4 regions of the Psychromicrobium ferritrahens genome follow, and region 2 is predicted to be linked to each of the others. Evidence: riboswitches for the same ligand, from Rfam matches in the RefSeq annotation. Region 2 holds a riboswitch; each other region holds the start of a gene.
The links. A riboswitch is a leader RNA that binds a small molecule or an ion and turns the genes downstream of it on or off. The one in region 2 is predicted to bind S-adenosylmethionine.

Region 1 (3,548 bases), on a different contig from region 2:
ATCGGCTTGGACGCCTTCAGACCTTATGAGCCCGCCAAGCCAGGGTGAGATAAGGCAGTTCCACGCTCTGGCCGTGGCGATAGGCCAGATGCTCGAAGAGATACCAGTCCAGGTTGTTCAGCACTCTGGCACGATTTTGCTCGGAGGCCCGCAAATAGTAGCTGCGTGACTTCACCAGCTCGATCAGTTCCGCCGGAGTCAGCTGCTGCGACCAATGGGATAAATGAGGTTCCGGGGCAGAGAATTGCTCGCCGAGAGCTGGCACCGCTTCGGGGCGATGCACATCGCCGGCATGCATGATCCGCGAGAGCCGGTGCACCCACGGTATCCGGACATCGAGTTGATTCCAGATCAGCCCTAATCTGCCGCCGGGGCGCAGCACCCGGCCGATCCGCCGACTTGCGGCTGGGGCGTCGAACCAATGCCAAGCCTGAGCGACGAAAACCGCATCGACGCTTTCCTCGGCCGCCGGGAAGTCCTCTGCGCTGCCAACGATGGTCGATACCTCGGGGAACCTGCTGTTAAGCTGCGCGAGCATATCCTCCGAGGGATCGACGGCGGTCACCTGCAGCCCGCGTTCCACCAGTCGTTCAGTGAATTTGCCGGTCCCGGCGCCGAGATCGAGCACTCTATGGGCGCTGCTGGGAATCAGCCAGTCCGCGGCATGCTGCGGATAGCCCGGGCGGACCCGCTCATAGAGCTCACCGCCGCTACGGAAGGCGGAGGCGAGCTCCTCTCGACGTTGCTGCAGCAGCTTGGGACCGTCGCTGGTTTTGTTCATGGGCACCTCCGGGACACCCCTCAAGAATATCCCGGAGGCTGCATCAATCCGTCACGATGCAGGGCGCCGCTCCTGCGGTTCCCGGGGTATTAGGCGCCCAGGAGGGGAAGACCCTGAAATCGTTGACCGGAACCCAGCGACCGCTCTCAATGAGATAGTCGCCTTGGGGCCCATCCTCGACCAGTTGGCTGATTCCGGTGATCAGCCGTTGCGCGTCCTCGATGCCGGAGCCGAGTCCGAAGCTGGCTCGCAGCGAGCCGGTGGGCAGCCCGAGGCGTCGCAGCAGGGGATGCGCGCAGAACCGTCCGTCCCGCACGCCTACCCCGAACTCGGCGGATAAATAAGCCGCCACCAAACCGGAGTCATAGCCGGAAACCGAGAAGTTGACCACACCGATGCTGCCGCTGCCCGGATAGCTCCCCGAATCGCTGAACAAATGATGCACTGTCACTCCGGGGATCCGTTCCAAGCCGTCGATCAGAAACTCTCGGAGCGTGCTTTCATGGTGCTGCCAGGTCTCTTGATCGAGCGAGGCAATCACTTCGGCAGCGCGGGCCAGCGTGGCTGCCCCCAGTACATTAGGAGTGCCACCTTCATGTCTCGCCGGACCTTCGGCCCAACTCACGGCGTCCAGTCGCACCTCCTTGACCGCTCCGCCGCCCAGCAGCAGAGGCACCCCGGAATCTAGCCAATCCGGGCGCCCCACCAGCACTCCGGAACCGAAGGGCGCGTAGAGCTTATGGCCGGAAAAGGCCAAGTAGTCGATGCCCCAGCCGCTGACGTCGATCGCCCGATGCGGGGCAAGCTGCGCCGCATCCACCACGATCCGAGCACCGTGCCGATGCGCCAGAGCAGCGAGTTCGGCGACCGGCAGCACTTCACCGGTGACATTGGAAGCGCCGGTGACCGCGAGCAGCGAGACACCGCCGAGCTCGAATTCTTCTTCTAGGATCTCCAGGGTCTGTGCGATCGACTCGCCCGCTAAGACGCTTCGGTGCGGCACGTTCTGCCAGGGCAAGAGGTTAGCGTGGTGTTCGATATCGAGATACAGCACGTCGCCTTGGGCCGGAAGGCAACGGGCTAGCAGATTCAAGGCGTCCGTGGTGTTACGGGTGAAGATCACTGCGTCGTCGGCCCTGGCACGGACGAAGTTCCGCACGATGTGCCGGGCGTTCTCATAGACCGAGGTGCTGATCTGGGAGGAATAGCCCGCCCCGCGGTGAACGCTCGCGTAGTAGGGCAGGATCTCTTGGAGATAATTGGCCACCGCCGAGAGCGCGGGAGCCGAGGCAGCATAGTCTAGATTGACGTAGCGGACGTCGCCACCCTGCACCAAGGGAGCCCGGAGTTCGGCACCCACGACGGGCAAAAGGGCCTGCAGCGATTTTCTAGGGGTGATATACGTGACAGTGCTCATCTGATCCTCCACGAAGAGGACCCCGGTCATCACAACGGGAGTCCGCGCTTGCCAGAATCTTTTGATCTGGCCAGGTCGTCACCCGGGGCACCCCACCGCGAATGGAGGGTTGCCGGCCAGCAAACCGGGGTTTAACGCTGGCACTCGTGACCTCTTTCAAGCCTAGGCCAATTCGGCAGAGCACCGTGCTGTATTACGTAATACAGTTGGGCCGTCAGAGTAGCTGGGATGCCGGCGGCGCTTCGCCCCCCCCGTCGGAGGCAAGGATCAGAGTAAATCGTCCAGCTCGGGGTTGAGTAAGCGCAGGGTCTCCGAGTGCAGGATGCCGTTGCTGGCCAGAGCATTGCCGCCGAACGGCCCGTCAGCCCCTTCCAGAGAAGTGAATCGCCCGCCCGCTTCGGTCACGATCGGCACCAGCGCTGCCATATCGTAAAGGTTCAGCGATGGTTCGCAGGCGATGTCCACTGCGCCTTCAGCCACCAGGCAGTATGACCAGAAATCACCGTAAGCCCGGCTGCGCCAGGTGGCGTCTAAAAGCTCGATGAACTGCTCCAGATTGCCGCGCTCTCTCCAGCCGCCGAGCGAAGAATATGAAACGGACGCATCTTGCAGCCGGGAGACGTTTGAGACCCTCAGCCGGCTGGCGGCGGCGAGTGATTTACCGGTGAAGGCCCCGGTGCCCTTCGACGCCCACCAACGTTTACCCAGTGCTGGGGCACTGACCACTCCCACGACGGGCACACCTTCATCGACCAGCGAGATCAGAGTCGCCCAGACTGGAACTCCGCGAATGAAGTTCTTGGTGCCGTCGATCGGGTCGATGATCCAACGCCGTGCGCCGTGCCCAGTGCTGCCGAACTCTTCGCCCAGTACCGCATCGCGGGGGCGGGCCCGGGCCAGCTGGTTCCTGATGGCATCCTCTGCGGCTTTATCGGCATCGGTCACCGGAGTGAGGTCCGGTTTGGTCTCAATGGTCAGATCGAGGGCTTTGAACCGGCTCATGGTTTGCGCGTCCACGGAATCGGCCAGCACATGAGCCAAACGAAGATCGTCGTTATAGCCCTGAAGGTGCATTGTCATGCCAACACGCTATCCCGAGATGCCGAGGATTTGCCGTAAGCCAGCCGTAACGGGGCAGGATTGGCTGGCTTTAAAGCGCTACGACTACTGAACCGCCCGGATCGCGCTGAGCAATCGACGATAAGATTCCAGCCGGGCAGCGCCGCCTTCGCCCGCTCGTCCGCTGTCAACCCAGAGGTCCAGCCCGCACTCCGGAGCGGCTTCGTCATGGCGGCAGCCTCGTGGGCAGTCCTCGATGCCGGGCTCCAGATCCTGAAAGGCCTGCAGAAT
Region 2 (3,548 bases):
CGCTCGCCGATATGGCTCAATTCGTGATCAAGACGATAGGCGTCTTCGCGCTGATGCTGCCCTTTGCGCTCGCCGCTGCCCAAGCGCAAGGCGGTTTCGATGCGATCCGGGATCGCGTCGGGCAGAGCTTCTTCCAGCTCGACGGCATCGGGGTACAGACCATCGTGACCTATTTCGTCGTCTACACCCTAGGTCTGCTGATCGGCCAAGACATCTGGCAACGCGTCTTCACCGCCAAGACTCCCGCAGTGGCACGCTGGGGCGGAGCCACCGCGGGAGTCTACTGCATTCTTTACGGGGTGGCCGGCGCGCTGATCGGCATGGCCGCTCGGGTGGCCCTGCCGGAGATCGATGTGAAAACCGCGGGTCAGGACGCCGTGTATGCCGAGGTGGCCGCCCATTTACTGCCCATCGGTTTAGGGGGTCTGGTGCTGGCCGCCGCCGTCGCCGCCATGATGTCGACCGCCTCGGGCGCACTGATCGCTGCGGCAACGGTGGCTCGCGCCGATGTGCTGCCCTTCGTGGCCAGCTGGTTCGGCAGAAAAATCGACACCTCAGATACCGATAATCCGGAGCACGATGTGCGGGCCAACCGGCTTTGGGTTCTCGGGCTAGGCGTAGCGGCCATTCTGATTGCCATCGTAACCCCCGACGTGGTGGCGGCACTCACCATCGCCTACGACATCCTGGTCGGTGGCCTGCTGGTCGCCATTCTGGGCGGTCTGTTCTGGAAGCGCGGCACCGGACTGGGAGCAGCGGCCTCGATGGCTGTCGGCACCGTAGTCACCTTGCTGCTGCTCACCCTCTATGCGAGCGGAGCGATAGCCAGCGAGGATGGTATTTATGCTAACGAGCCCATCTACTGGGGTCTCGGATCTTCGTTGCTGGTCTATCTAGCGGTGTCTTTAGCGACCAAAGAAACGTCAGCTGAAGTACGGACCGCTTGGCAGCTCAGACTCAACGGCTCCAAGATAAGAAAAATATAAGGATTTCCGCCAAACGCCCGGTAGAATTGCGTGCGCTCCAGGGCAGAGTTACATTAGAAAAAGCTTCATGAGTTGTGGTTGCCTTTCAGTAGGCAAAGCTCGGACTGACCACACGCCAACCCCATGTGCAAGGGTGGCTCGGATGACGAAGCGACCCATCGGGCCGCGAGACAAACCCGAGGGGTAAGAGCACTCGGCTGGAGGCGCTTTAGGTGTCCGGAATACGTTTTGTCCTTCCCGCGGTTGACGCCGTACTGGGAACAGTTTCGCTGATCGAAAGTGGGTGTTGGCGAAGTTTTTGGAGCGGCGAAGCAAGAGAATTAATAACCGCGATGGCAAATTCGGTGCAACGCTGCCAATGGAATGCGAAGACCTTGGAATTGACGGTTACGGTGGCGAAAACCGGGTGCCGGCAGGGCGAGCCGCGAGTTTTTCGGCTGCTGCCGAACTCACCGGAGCCAAGCCCCTCGGAATCGGCCCTGGCATCGTTTGACTCCCTGGTTCTTCGGCTAGCTCATTGATTCTGCGATCGCCCACTGTGAGTTGCAGTGGGCGATCGCAAGTCTACGGGCGGTGAAAATATCTGCGCGCAGCCGAAAGATTTTACGGTGCGCCGAAGCTTTTTGCCGAGGATAGCCAGCCGAAAAACCGCGAGAATTCGGGCTAAAGTGGGGCTGTGGCAAGTTACTCTCCGGGCGTACAGCAGGCCAGTAAAGCGCAGATCAAGCGGTGGCGCACCCACCTCGCCGATGAGCGCGCCGAGGCCGCCGTCTATCGCGCCCTGGCGACGAAACGCGAGGGCGAGGAGCGCGATATTCTGCTCGCCCTGGCCGAAGCCGAAAAGCGGCATGAGCAGCACTGGCTGACCCTGCTCGGCGAACACGCCTCAGCGCCCCGCAAGGCCTCGTTCAATAACCGTCTGCTGGGCTTTCTGGCCAAGCACTTTGGCTCGGTCTTCGTCCTGGCTCTGGCTCAACGGGCTGAGTCCCGTTCCAGTTACTCGACCGATGTGGACGCCACCCCGGCGATGGCTGCCGACGAAGCGATCCACGAAGAGGTGGTGCGCGGACTGGCAACCCGTGGCCGTAATCGGCTCTCCGGAACCTTCCGAGCCGCCGTGTTCGGTGCGAACGATGGGCTGGTCAGCAATCTCTCCCTGGTGATGGGTATGGCCGGGGCCGGGCTGGCCCCGCATCTGGTGTTACTGGCCGGCATTGCGGGTCTGCTCGCCGGAGCACTGTCGATGGGTGCGGGTGAGTACGTCTCGGTACGTTCACAGCGCGAATTGCTGGACGCCTCGAAGCCGACCCAGATCACGCTGTCCGCCGCCAAAGCTCTGGATATCAATGCCAATGAGCTGGTTCTGGTCTACCGGGCCCGCGGGATGAGTCCGGAGGACGCCGAGCATCGCGCGGCCGAACGGATGGGACGGTTTGCCTGCGACTGCAACCCCAGCTTCTCCCTGCAAGCAGAGGTGGCGGGGAAACCTGAGAGTGATGAGCACGAGACCATTGGAACCGCGCTGGGTGCCGCCGTCTCCAGCTTCTGTTTCTTCGCCTCCGGCGCCGTCATTCCGGTGCTGCCCTACCTCCTCGGGCTCAGCGGTTTCACGGCCATAGCGGTAGCCTCAGTGCTGGTCGGCTTAGCGCTGCTGGCCACAGGAGCGGTGGTGGGCTTGCTTTCCGGAGCCCCGCCACTCTCCCGGGGAATCCGGCAGCTGCTGATCGGCTTCGGCGCGGCGTTGGTCACCTACCTGCTCGGCCTGCTGTTCGGCACCACCACCGGATAGCTTCCAGTGGCCCGGAAACCTCAGCCCAGAGACGCTAGGGCTTCCGCCACTGAGTCAACCAGCTGAATCCGTTGAGCCATCTCTCGGCCCTGGGCCAGCTTCGTCAGCAACTGCCAGACCGGAAGCTGTGCAGTCCAGTACTCCCGGCCCAGCAGCACCATCGGGACGGCGGCTGATTCCGCGGCATAATAATTCTCGCAAGCATCCTGGAAGATTTCCTGGACGGTCCCGGCGGCTCCCGGCAGGAAAACGATCCCGCCATTGCAGCGCTCTAGCAAAACCGCCTCCCGCACCGCATTGGCGAAGTATTTCGCTATCCGGCTGGCAAAGATATTGGGCGGTTCATGACCATAGAACCAGGTAGGGATGCCGAGATTGAGCTGACCGTCCGGGAAACGCGCCATAACGGCTTGAGCTGCCGCAACCCAGCGATCGACCGAAGGCCTGAAATCCGGGACCTCCGAAAGCTGAGCCATCGCCCAGTCCAGAGCTGCCGTAGGTCGGCCACTCAGCCAGGCACCTAAATTCGCCGCTTCCATGGCTCCCGGACCTCCTCCGGTGGCCACCACGAAGCCACGCCGGCCCAGGCCGCTGCCCAGTTCCGCGGATTCTCGGTAGGCCTCACTGCCGCGGCTGGCGGCGTGCCCGCCCATCACCCCGACGACCTTTCGTCCGGCTAGCTCGGAATCGAAAAGATCATCCAGGGCGTCCCCTATCGAGTGATCGTGCATCGCGGTGGCAAGGGTGCCGTCAAGGTTACGCGGCGTGCTCAG
Region 3 (3,548 bases), on a different contig from region 2:
TGACCGAACTGAACCGCTTGGGCGCCAGGGTGAGGCTGCTCGACCCGCACCGGATCGACGTCGAAGGCCCCACCCGCTGGCGCGCAGCCGAAGTGGGCTGCCCGCCCGCGCTGCGCCCGGCCGCCTGCATTCTGCTGGCCATGCTGGCCGCTCGGGGGACTTCGGAGCTGCGCAATATCTACGTGATCGAACGCGGTTACGAGGATCTCGCTGAGCGGCTCAACACCCTGGGCGCTGAGATCGAGTACTTCCAGGACTGATCCACCGGTTCGCTTCAGCATCACTTTATGAGCTAAAAGTGGTGCTGAGGCGATTGCCTCTAGAGCTGCCCGAGGGCCAGTTCCAGATCCCGCTGCAGATCGTCTAGATCCTCCAGCCCCACCGAGAGCCGCACCACGCCGTCGCTCAGTCCGATGGCTGCCCGGCCTTCCGGGCCCATCGCGCGGTGCGTTGTGGTCGCGGGGTGTGTGATGAGGGATTTCGAATCACCGAGGTTATTGGAGATATCGATCACCCGCAGGGCATTCAGCAGGGCAAAAGCTTCGGGCTTCCCGCCTTTCAGCGCGAAGGTGAGTACGGTGCCGCCCGCGCTCATCTGCGAGGCAGCCAGTTCGTGCTGCGGGTGCGAGGCCAGCAATGGGTACTTGACCCATTCCACGGCTTGCTGCTGCTCCAAAAACTCAGCTAGGGCCAGTGCCGAGGCCGAGGAGTGCTTGACCCGCAGTGACAAGGTCTCCAGCCCCTTGGTGAGTACCCAGGCGTTGAACGAGGACAGTGCAGGGCCAGTGTGCCGCATCAATTGCTTGACCGGGCCGTCGATGAATTCCCGGCTGCCCAGGATCGCGCCGCCGAGCACCCGCCCCTGGCCGTCGATGTGCTTGGTACCCGAATAGACGACGACGTCGGCGCCGAGCTCCGTGCAGCGCTGAAGCAAAGGCGTGGCGAAGACATTATCGACCACCACCTGGGCTCCGGCGGCATGCGCTAGTTCGCAGACCGCGCGGATGTCAACGATCTCCTGCATGGGGTTCGACGGTGATTCGAAAAAGACAGCGGTGGCCGGCACCGAAAGAGCTTCCCGCCACTGCTCCAGATCGGGGCCATCCACAAAAACCGTCTCGACTCCCCAGCGCGGCAGAATCTCGTTCAAGATCACAAAGCACGATCCGAAGAGCGAACGGGAAGCCACCACTCGGTCCCCCTGAGCCAGCAGCGCACCGAGTGCCACAAAGACCGCGGCCATTCCAGAGGCGGTAGCGAAGCAGGCCTCGGTTCCTTCCAAGAGCCGTAGCCGTTCCTGAAAGGTGGCCACCGTCGGATTGCCGTAGCGGGAGTAGACGAATCTCTCGTCCTCTCCCGTGAAAGCCCTTTCCGCGGCTTCGGCGGATTCGTAGACGAAACCGGAGTTCAGGAATATCGCCTCGGAGGTCTCCTGAAAGCCGGTGCGGTCCAGGCCGCCCCGGACCGCCTGGGTATCGGAGGACCAGCCGCCGGCCAGCGGATTGAAGCTCATGAGCCCTTCTTCCAGGGCAGTTTGCGGTTCTTCCAGCCGTTCACGGTGCGATCGCCATAGGCATCCGGGACGCCTTCGAAGCCTTCCAGCACATTGAAAGAGGTGAACCCGGCCTCGGTGGCCGCTTCAGCGGCGGACACCGAGCGAGCGCCAGAACGGCAGAGAAAAACGATGTCCGCATCGGCCGGCACGGCGGCCTTGAGCTCATCCAAGAAGGCCTGATTCCACACCCCTCCGGCGAGGTTCCACTGCACGAAACGGGGTTCGACGGAGAGTGAAGCGGTGTCTGGGACGCCGATCAATTGCCACTCCGCTTCGGTCCGCACATCCACCAAGACGGCGCCGTCGGAAACTTTCTGCCAGGCTTCCTCAGGGGTCAGATCACCGGCGTAACTCATTGTGCCGCCTCCCCATCAGTCGCGGAGTTAAAACCGGGGAGCACCACGGCCTGGGCGGCGATCACCTGGCCGCCGTTGGACGTCACTGAGGGGCTGCCGTAGAGCAGGTAGCCTTCGGCGATCGCATCACTGACCCGCTGACAGAAACTATGATCATCGGGGCCGGTCAGAAGCCGGTAGGTCAAGGGGGCGTCAGCCATTTGTTCTCCTTTTGCCTGAGGCGCAAGCCGCAGCAACTCCACGCTTGCAACCCGTTCACGTTGCCGAGTATTCACCTGAGGCACCCCACCGGAATCGAGGGTTGCCGGCCAGCAAGTCAGGGCAGTGCACCCGGCCTCGGCCAAAGTGCGTGCTGGCGCTCGTTACTCATCGCAAAGCTAACACATGGCGTGGCGTTGACGGGCAAAATGATGTCTTTATTGCGCAGTACCAGCTCGACCTCGTCGGCTAGCAGAGCCAGGGTCTTGAGCTCAGGCCTGTCTGGCTTGCTCAGCATAAAGTGCGGCATAGCGGCCGTTCAGTGCGAGCAGTTCTCTATGAGTACCCTGTTCGGCGATTCGGCCCTGTTCCACCACGAAGATCACATCCGCACCGACCACCGTTGACAGTCGATGCGCAATGGCCACCGTGGTGCGGCCCTGTGAGGCGGTCTCCAGCGCGGATTGCACCACTCGTTCTGAGATCGAATCCAATGCGCTGGTGGCCTCGTCCAGAACCAGCACGGCGGGGTCTTTCAGCAGCACTCGGGCGATCGCGATTCGTTGCTTCTCGCCGCCTGAAAGCCGATAACCGCGTTCGCCGACCAAGGTGTTGAAGCCCTCAGGGAAGCTCATGATGGTCGAGTAGATATTGGCCTGCTGGGTGGCCCGGTCGAGTTCGTCCTGAGTCGCTCCGGGCTTGGCGTAGCGCAGATTATCGGCGATGCTGGCGTGGAACAGATAAGTTTCCTGACTGACAATGCCGATATGCGCCACCAGGGAATCCTGAAGCAGTTCGCGCACCTCTATACCGCTGAACTCAATACGACCGGAAGTGGCTTCGTAGAGCCGGGGAATCAGATAGGAAATGGTGGTTTTACCCGCGCCAGAAGAGCCCACGAAGGCGGCGAACTGCCCGGGTTCAATAGTGAAGGAGACCTTATCCAAGGTCGGACGCTCCCCGGGTTGAGCATCCGGGTAGGCGAAGCTGACCTCTTGGAATCTGATCCTGCCCAGTTGCCGCAGATCGCTTAGCGGGGCTGCCCCCGGGCTGTCGGCGATGGCGGGTTTGAGGTCCAGGTATTCGAAGATCCGGGCGAAGAGGGCGCCCGAAGTCTGGAGGTCGAGGGCAACCCGCATCAAGCTGGTGAGCGGGAAGAGCAGACGCGCCTGGACCGTGGTGAAGGCCACGATAGTACCCGCGGTAATCGCTTGGAAGCCGTTGTCCACCAGCAGACCGGCGACGAGGTAGACGATTGCCGGAATCGAGGAGAGGAAAATAGTCACGATGGCGAAGAACCACTGTCCGCTCATCGCCTGGCGGACTTGCAGCCCGATCTGATTGCGGTTTTCTGCCGAGTAACGATCGATCTCGGCCTTCTGCATATTGAAGCTCTTGGCCAGCAGGATGCCTGAGACGCTCAGGGTCTCCTGGGTGAT
Region 4 (3,548 bases), on a different contig from region 2:
TCCAGGGGTGCCGCCGAACCGTAGTAGTCACCGCCCGCGAAAGCCGGGTCCTGACGAATGGCCAGCAGCTGGGTTTGCGCGAGCGCGATCTGTTCCGCAGTGCTCGCCGGGCAGCTCGCGAGCACCACGGCATGGCGCACCCGCTCCGGGTAGCTCACCGCCCACTCCAGCGCACGGGCACCGCCCATCGATCCCCCGACCACCGCATGCCACCGGGTAATCCCGAGTGCATCGGCGAGCAAGGCCTCCGCCCGCACCGAGTCTCGCAGGGTCAGGAAGGGGAAGCGCGAGCCCCACGGTTTGCCGTCCGGGGCGGTTGAGGAAGGTCCGGTGCTGCCATAGCAGCCACCTAGGATATTCACCGAGACGACGAAGAACCTCTCGGTATCGATCGCCTTTCCCGGGCCCACTAAGCCATCCCACCAACCGGCCTGCTCCGACTCTCCCTGAGCGGCGTGAGAACTACCGGTCAGGGCATGCAGCACCAGGACGGCGTTGGAAGCTCCGGCATTGAGCCTGCCCCAGCTCTCATACGCCAGCGTCGTCTCCGGTAACCGTTCGCCCGTTTCCAGAGCCAGTTCGCCCAGCGACTGAAAGCGCAGCTGGCTGGGGTCGACACCCAGCAAAGCCTGCTCCGATAATTCTGAGATCGTCGTCATCACAGCGCGGATTTCGCCGCCCTGAAACCAGCCTCCAGATCCGCCAGGATATCCGTGATGTTCTCCAGTCCCACCGAGAGCCTGACCAGCCCCGGAGTGACTCCGGCTTTGAGCTGCTGGGCCTCGGTGAGCTGAGAGTGCGTGGTGGAGGCGGGGTGAATCACCAACGACCTCACATCACCGATATTGGCCACATGGGAATGCAGTTCCAAAGCGTCCACGAAGCGCTTCCCGGCGTCCACACCGCCCTTGATATTGAAGGCCACCACGGCACCGATCCCCCGCGGGCCGTATTTCTGCCCACGCTGGTACCAAGGGCTGGAGGGTAACCCGGCATAGGCCACCGATTCCACACTGTCATGCTCGGTGAGCCAGTTCGCCACCTCCAGCGCATTAGAGACATGCCGTTCCACCCGCAAACTCAGAGTTTCCAGCCCCTGCGCGATCAAGAAAGCATTGAAGGGCGCCACCGCGGAGCCCAGATCGCGCAGCAACTGCACCCTGGCCTTGAGGATATAGGCCAGATTAGCGCCCAAGGCACCACCGACGCCGAGATCCCGGGCGTAGACCAGGCCGTTGTAGCTCTCGTCCGGGGTGTTGAAGCCCGGGAATCTCTCCGGTTCCTTGGCGAAGTCGAAGCGACCGCCATCGACGATCACGCCGGCGATCGCGGTGCCATGTCCGCCGAGGTACTTGGTCGCGGAATGCACCACGATATCCGCCCCCCATTCCAGCGGCCGCACCAGATACGGCGTCGCAAGCGTATTATCGACGACGAGCGGCACTCCGGCCTCGTGGGCGACGGCACTGATTCCCTCCAGATCGAGCACGTCCTGACGGGGATTGGAAACCACTTCACCGAAGAAGAGCTTGGTGTTCGGGCGCACCGCGGCTCGCCACTGCTCCAAATCATCTGGGTCTTCTACGAAGGTGACCTCGATGCCGAATCTCTTGAGCGTGTGAGCGAGCAGATTATAGGTTCCGCCGTAGAGGCTGGGGCTGGCCACCAGGTGGTCTCCCGCCTGAGCGATGTTCAGGATCGCAAAGGTCTCCGCGGCCTGCCCGGAAGAGAGCAGCAGAGCCCCGACGCCGCCTTCCAGGCTGGCGATCCGCTGTTCGACCACGTCCTGGGTCGGGTTGCCGATTCTGGTGTAGATGGGTTCCAGTTCTGCGAGCGCGAAGCGCTTGGCAGCGCTCTCCGCACTGGGGAAGACGAAGGAAGTGGTTTGGAAAATCGGCAGTGCTCGCGCACCGGTACTCGGATCGGGTTGTTGGCCCGCATGGATCTGCCGGGTTTCGAATGACCAGCCGTTGCTCATCTCAGACTCCTTGTTTCAAGGGTCCTCAAGGTCGCCGCGATGAAGGCGGTTACCGGGCAGAGGAACCCGCGCTTGCACCTGATCTATTGACCAGGGCCCGGTCGTCACCCGGGGCACCCCACCGCGGAGGAGGGTTGCCGTCCAGCAAGCCGGGGCAGGCGTTCCGACCTCAGATGTGACACGGGATCAAGGAACTTTGCTGGCACTCATGACCTGTTTAAAGTGTGCAGTCCGCACCGGAGGCTAAGCAAGGTCAGGGAGCTATTGTGACGCTGCATTTCCCGCGATGCGCGGAGGTTACGGAGGAAATCTCACAGCGGATTCATGGTGCGCGAAGCGCGCAACGCACAGCGCAACTTAGGTAGACCTTAGTCGAGAGGCGGGTCACAAAGTGCGAGGATATGGGCATGCGCATGGACCACGTTTCTTACGCTTGTGAACCGGATGGACTGGCTGCCACCACCGAGCGGATCTCTGACGCTCTAGGAATCAAGGCCGTCCGCGGCGGGGTGCACCCCCGCTTCGGCACGCGGAATATGATCATTCCGCTCACCAATCATCACTATCTCGAAATCGTCGAAGTACTGGATCACCCAGCTTCAGACAAAGCTCCCTTCGGTCAGGCCGTGCGCGCCCGGTCAACTGCCGGTGGCGGCTGGATGGGCTGGTGCGTCGAGGTTGACGACCTGCTCCCCTTTGAAGAACGGCTGGGACGCAGCGCAGTTCCCGGAAACCGGAAATTTCCGGATGGCCAGGAACTGATCTGGCAGCAGATCGGCATTAAAGGTCTGATCGCCGACCCCCAGGTACCTTATTTGCTCAAATGGGAAGGCGATCCCGCACTGCACCCTTCACTGGCCAAGCCGAGCGACGTCAAACTCGCCAAGCTCACCATCGCGGGCTCTGCCGAACGAGTGACTGAGTGGCTGGGAGAGTGCGTGGATAAGCCACTGCAGGATGTCGCGGTTGAGTGGGTCGCCCCTAAGGGCACTCCGGGCATCATGAGCGTCACCTTTGAAACCGCCCACGGCGAAGTCACGGTCTGAACCTCAGCCAATATTCAACGCTCTGATGCTGAGGGCGACGGAGTGCCGTCAGCGAGCGAGCAGGGTTCCCCGCCCGGGCTTGCGAGGGAAAGGGCAGCTCACGAGCCTTGGCCGAAACCCAATTGCGGGCCGAAGCTGAAGGCCGCGATGTCCAGCAGCGAATGCGCCACCACGAGCGGCATCACCCGTTTGGTCTTGGTGTAGAGCCAGCCGAAGATCAACCCCATCACGAAGTTGCCGGCGAACGGCCCAAAGCCCTGGTAGAGGTGGTAGCTGCCACGCAAAAGAGCGCTGGCCACAATCGTCCACCAGGGCTGCCAGCCGAGTTGCTTCAGCCTGGTCATCAGAAACCCCACGACGATCACTTCTTCGAGCACGGCATTGCGCAGCGCGGAGATGATCAGCACCGGAATGGTCCACCAGTAATCATGAAGTGAGCTGGTCACGATCTGGGCGGTCACCCCGAGGCTGCGTCCCAGCGCATAAAGACCCAGCGAAGGCAGCCCGATCAGCAGCATCAGGCC

Region 1: linked by a shared signal. The riboswitch ahead of ABDK06_RS02985 (aminotransferase class V-fold PLP-dependent enzyme) and the one ahead of ABDK06_RS13200 (VIT1/CCC1 transporter family protein) in region 2 are both predicted to bind S-adenosylmethionine.
Region 3: linked by a shared signal. The riboswitch ahead of ABDK06_RS06670 (DUF1737 domain-containing protein) and the one ahead of ABDK06_RS13200 (VIT1/CCC1 transporter family protein) in region 2 are both predicted to bind S-adenosylmethionine.
Region 4: linked by a shared signal. The riboswitch ahead of ABDK06_RS03515 (bifunctional o-acetylhomoserine/o-acetylserine sulfhydrylase) and the one ahead of ABDK06_RS13200 (VIT1/CCC1 transporter family protein) in region 2 are both predicted to bind S-adenosylmethionine.

What each region holds. Positions count from the first base shown of each region.
Region 1 is NZ_JBDLLW010000001.1:634,087-637,634, reverse strand. It holds gene ABDK06_RS02990 (class I SAM-dependent methyltransferase) at 17-781, opposite strand; gene ABDK06_RS02985 (aminotransferase class V-fold PLP-dependent enzyme) at 825-2,198, opposite strand; SAM riboswitch class IV at 2,238-2,350, opposite strand; gene hisN (histidinol-phosphatase) at 2,466-3,278, opposite strand; gene rsgA (ribosome small subunit-dependent GTPase A) at 3,363-3,548, opposite strand, start outside.
Region 2 is NZ_JBDLLW010000003.1:251,780-255,327, forward strand. It holds gene ABDK06_RS13195 (sodium:solute symporter family protein) at 1-986, shown strand, start outside; SAM riboswitch class IV at 1,050-1,182, shown strand; gene ABDK06_RS13200 (VIT1/CCC1 transporter family protein) at 1,663-2,775, shown strand; gene ABDK06_RS13205 (LOG family protein) at 2,796-3,548, opposite strand, start outside.
Region 3 is NZ_JBDLLW010000001.1:1,435,820-1,439,367, reverse strand. It holds gene ABDK06_RS06685 (UDP-N-acetylglucosamine 1-carboxyvinyltransferase) at 1-260, shown strand, start outside; gene ABDK06_RS06680 (O-succinylhomoserine sulfhydrylase) at 320-1,513, opposite strand; gene ABDK06_RS06675 (rhodanese-like domain-containing protein) at 1,510-1,911, opposite strand; gene ABDK06_RS06670 (DUF1737 domain-containing protein) at 1,908-2,111, opposite strand; SAM riboswitch class IV at 2,147-2,278, opposite strand; gene ABDK06_RS06665 (ABC transporter ATP-binding protein) at 2,382-3,548, opposite strand, start outside.
Region 4 is NZ_JBDLLW010000001.1:747,155-750,702, forward strand. It holds gene metX (homoserine O-acetyltransferase MetX) at 1-659, opposite strand, end outside; gene ABDK06_RS03515 (bifunctional o-acetylhomoserine/o-acetylserine sulfhydrylase) at 659-1,978, opposite strand; SAM riboswitch class IV at 2,042-2,192, opposite strand; gene ABDK06_RS03520 (VOC family protein) at 2,380-3,024, shown strand; gene ABDK06_RS03525 (CPBP family intramembrane glutamic endopeptidase) at 3,123-3,548, opposite strand, start outside.